2 regions of the Proteus faecis genome follow, and region 1 is predicted to be linked to the other one. Evidence: predicted binding sites of a transcription regulator. Region 1 holds the regulator's gene; the other holds the start of a gene.
What was found. The regulator PhoB, encoded in region 1, activates phosphate uptake and scavenging genes when phosphate is short. The targets are predictions, from matches to a motif close to CTGTCATAAAACTGNCNNAT.
Positions count from the first base shown of each region.

Region 2: a site for PhoB is predicted at 941-960, ahead of pstS (phosphate ABC transporter substrate-binding protein PstS). Genes of this name have one in related genera too.

Region 1 covers NZ_JASVWV010000012.1:110,444-112,865, reverse strand. Annotated here, with positions in the region: gene phoR (phosphate regulon sensor histidine kinase PhoR) at 1-1,199, opposite strand, end outside; gene phoB (phosphate regulon transcriptional regulator PhoB) at 1,223-1,912, opposite strand; gene sbcD (exonuclease subunit SbcD) at 2,133-2,422, shown strand, end outside.
Region 2 covers NZ_JASVWV010000006.1:126,836-129,257, reverse strand. Annotated here, with positions in the region: gene envZ (two-component system sensor histidine kinase EnvZ) at 1-857, shown strand, start outside; gene pstS (phosphate ABC transporter substrate-binding protein PstS) at 1,063-2,103, shown strand; gene pstC (phosphate ABC transporter permease PstC) at 2,180-2,422, shown strand, end outside.

The DNA.
Region 1 (2,422 bases):
TGGAGCAACGATTTTTTCACAATAGCCAAACCTAACCCGGTACCACCAGAATGACGAGAGCGAGCTTTATCAACGCGATAAAAACGTTCTGTCAAACGTGTTAAGTGTTCAGCACTGATCCCCGATCCATTATCTGAAACGCTAAATAACATACCTTGGGGAATCTTCTTCCAATTGACTTTGATTGTTGTACCTTCTTCAGTGTGATTAATGGCGTTATACACTAAGTTAGAAACAGCACTACGCAATTGCTCTTCATTACCACGAACAGCCCACTGATCATCAACATCAAAAACAATCTGATGCCGACCTTGACTTAATGAGTTCGCTTCTTGTTGTAATAACGCCAAAATGGCAGGAATATCAACAATCTTGTTTAAATCAATATGCGGAGCAGATTCGATACGAGAAAGCTGTAAAAGTTGCTGAACAAGCGTATCCATACGTTTAGCTTGCTCTTGCATTGTGACTATCGCCTTATGCTCTGCGGGTTTTGCTACACTATTTTCTTCCATCATTTCAAGATAGCCTTGAATAACGGTTAGTGGTGTTCTTAACTCATGACTGACATTAGCAAAAAAATCACGTCGTGAGTTTTCTAGTTTATTTTTTTCTGTTACATCGCGAGCCACCATCAAACGCTGATCTTCGCTATATGGCATCACACGAAACTCAACAATAGAACCACTATTTAGTGAAATGGTTAAGGGACGACTAAAATCACCTGCGGTAAAGTAATGCAAAAAATCAGGATAACGTAATAAGTTAAAAATATTTTGCCCATTATCTTCAGGCCAGCGAAAACCCAATAAATGTTGAGCAAGACTATTACACCAAAAAATATTCCCTTCATTCGTCATCATCACGACTGCATCGGGTAAACTTTCAGCACCACTTCTAAAACGTTTAATTAAGTCGCCTAATTCTCTGCGTCGTTTACGATTACGTTGTTGGGTCTGTCGAATACCATAAAAAATAGGCTCCCATCCCCCACTTCCTTCTGGGGGCAATACAGAGCGCTCTAACCATAGCCATTTAGATAATTTCAGCAAATTATAGGCATGCCACACAAGAGCACTGAAAAGCGAGGCCACCAGCAACCAAGAAAGATGCCCGATAAAAAGCGATAATATAAAAGCAGGTAAGCAAAATAGACATAGCCCCCAAACGAGGGCTTTCCATGATAGTCGTTCTAACACCAGACGATTACTCCCATATTGACTTAGAAACGGGCAGAAAAACGATATCCCGTTCCACGTACTGTCTGTATCATTTTGTCATGACCATCTTCTTCAATGGCCTTACGTAAACGACGAATATGCACATCAACAGTACGGTCTTCGACATAAACATTCGTTCCCCAAACGTAGTTTAGCAGTTGTTCTCTACTGTATACACGTTCAGGATGTGTCATAAAAAAGTGCAGGAGTTTAAATTCGGTGGGTCCCATATCTATCGGTTTGTCTTGACTCGTTACCCGATGAGAAACAGGATCAAGTCCTAATCCATTGAATTCGATGATATCTTCCGCTGACATCGGTGATAAACGCCGTAAGATCGCCTTCACTCGGGCGACAAGCTCTTTAGGTGAAAAGGGTTTGATAACATAATCATCAGCACCCGTTTCTAATCCTTGGACTTTATCTTCCTCTTCCCCTTTTGCTGTTAGCATAATAATTGGAATATCGCGGGTGTTACTTTCCCGTTTCATCTGTTTTATTATCTGCAAACCAGATCCTCCGGGGATCATCCAATCTAATAAAACCAGATCAGGGTAAGGATCAATAAGAAAGCTCAATGCAGAATCATAGTCTTCTGCTTCAATCGGTTGAAAACCATTTTGTTCCAAAACAAAACAGATCATCTCTCGAATTGCGGTTTCATCTTCAACAACAAGAATACGCCTTGCCATACTCTATCCTGTGTAATGTTATAGAGGGTCAAAATGATTATGATGCAGTTTTATGACAGATTTATGACTAACCTTAACATTACTGAAATAGATCCCTGTTGTTAAGGTAAATAAACCATTTTTTGGTGAAATATCACTCAAAAAGAGGACGTATTGTTGAGTTTTCACGAAAAAACGAAGGTGCGCTATACTCTTCATCAAATAAAAAAGAGGGATAGCAATGCGGATTATTCACACATCGGACTGGCATTTAGGGCAATATTTTTTTACTAAAACTCGAGCTAAAGAGCATCAGCAGTTTCTTGATTGGTTATTAGCACAAATTAAACACTATCAAGTCGATGCACTAATTGTTGCTGGTGATATTTTTGATACAGGCTCCCCACCAAGTTATGCTCGAGAGCTATATAATCGTTTTGTTGTCGCTATCCGAGACACACAATGTCAGCTCGTTATTCTAGGTGGTAACCACGACTCTGTCGCGACACTCAATGAATCAAAATCACTATT
Region 2 (2,422 bases), on a different contig from region 1:
GACAAGCGATTATTTTTATTATTATCGTTGTCGCTTTTTTCTGGCTTTATAGTCGTTTTCAAAATCGTCCACTCAATGAAGTAGAGTATGCAGCGCGCCGGATCGGAAAAGGCGTTATTCCTCCTCCTATTCCTGAGTCTGGCTCTTCTGAAATGCGCTCAATCATTCGTGCCTTTAACCAAATGTCATCAGGCATTCGCTCATTAGACAATGATAGAACACTTGTTATGGCGGGTGTTAGCCATGATTTGCGTACACCACTAACTCGTATTCGTTTAGCAACTGAAATGATGAGCCCCGAAGATAGTTACCTCGCAGACTCGATCAATAAAGATATCGAAGATTGTGATGCTATTATTGGGCAATTCTTAGACTATATGCGCACAGGTAAAGAGATATCTTTAGAACTGTGTGATATGAATAATCTATTACAAGAAGTCATTTCAGCTGAATCTAATTCAGGAAAAATCAGTGAAGAACATCTTTATCCTGAACCTATTAATATCACGGCTAATCCCATTGCGGTAAAACGAGCACTTGCCAATATGGTTGTCAATGCCACTCGCTATGGCAATGGCTGGATAAGCGTTTCAAGTGGAAAAAATGAAGAATATGCTTGGTTCCAAGTCGAAGATGATGGCCCGGGTATTCCACAAGAAGATAGACAGCGTCTTTTCCAACCTTTTGTTCAAGGTGAACAAGCACGTAGCTCAACGGGGGCTGGTTTAGGATTATCCATTATTCGCCGTATCATGGATGCTCATGGTGGTTATGTTGAGCTTGATGATAGTGTTAGAGGTGGATTATTAATTCGAGCTAACTTTCCATTAAAAGAGCGCGAAGACGAAGACGATTAAAGCGCATCTTAATCTATCTCTTTTTATCTTTCTCACTTCCTCTTTTCTTTCTCCCCCTATAAATATTTCATCATTTTTATGCTTTGTCATAAAACTGTCACAATTAAGACATTTAATTGTCATCAAACTGACCTATTGTCTGTGCGTACCGTAACCGAAGTTGATAGATGTCGAAAATTATTCTACCTATCCCACAGGAGGGATTATGAAACTGATGCGTACCACCCTGACTAGTGTCATTGCCGCTGCGTTTTCAATGACCGCTCTTTCTGCACAGGCAACGACCTCGCTGACTGGTGCTGGCGCAACGTTCCCTGCCCCAGTTTATGCTAAATGGGCAGATTCCTATCAGAAAGAAACGGGTAACAAAATTAACTACCAAGGCATTGGATCCTCTGGTGGTGTTAAACAAATTATTGCCAATACCGTTGATTTTGGTGCTTCTGATGCGCCATTAGCAGACGACAAATTACACGCTGACGGTTTATTCCAATTTCCTACTGTAATTGGTGGCGTTGTTATGGCAGTCAATATTCCTGGTATCAAATCAGGTGAACTGACCTTAGATGGCGACACTATCGGTAATATCTATCTAGGCAAGATCCAAAAATGGAACGACCCTGCCATCACTAAACTCAATCCGGGCGTAAAATTACCAGACCAAAATATCGCGGTTATTCGTCGTGCTGATGGTTCAGGAACATCTTTCGTTTTCACTAGCTACTTATCAAAAGTAAACAGTGCATGGAAAGATGGCGTGGGTGCCGGCTCTACCGTTAAATGGCCAACAGGCTTAGGTGGAAAAGGGAATGATGGTATCGCAGCATTCGTTCAACGTGTACCTGGTTCAATTGGTTATGTTGAATATGCTTACGCTAAACAAAACAATCTTGCTTATACTAAATTAGTCACAGCTGACGGCGAAGTCATTGCGCCTACAGCAGACAGTTTCAGTGCTGCAGCAAGAAAAATTGATTGGAGCAAAAGCTTTGCACAAGACCTGACTAACCAGAAAGGTGAAAATGCATGGCCGATTACTTCAACCACCTTTATCCTTGTGCATCAAACACAAAAAGATGCAGCGAAAGGTAAAGAAGTACTGAATTTCTTCAACTGGGCTTATGAGAAAGGTAATCAGGAAGCGAAAAATCTTGATTATGCTGTCTTACCAACCGAAGTTGTAGAACAAATCCGCACAGCGTGGAAAACAAGTATTAAAGACAGTAATGGTAAACCGATTTACTAATAAAACGGCAACCATTAAGAAATTAGTTAACGTTCACCCCCTGTAAAACAGGGGGTAATAAATTAAAAGAGGCTTTATGGCCGAGCACACAACGGTAATAAAGGCCCCTAGTAAACGAGGGGACGTTATTTTCAGCGCACTGGTTCGTCTAGCTGCGTTGATTACGCTTTTGCTTTTAACAGGTATCATTGTTTCACTGATTTTTGCTTCATGGCCAAGTATTCAACAATTTGGCCTGTCATTTTTATGGTCTAAAGAGTGGGATCCTCCTGCACAGGAATTTGGTGCATTAGTACCGATCTACGGTACCATTGTGACC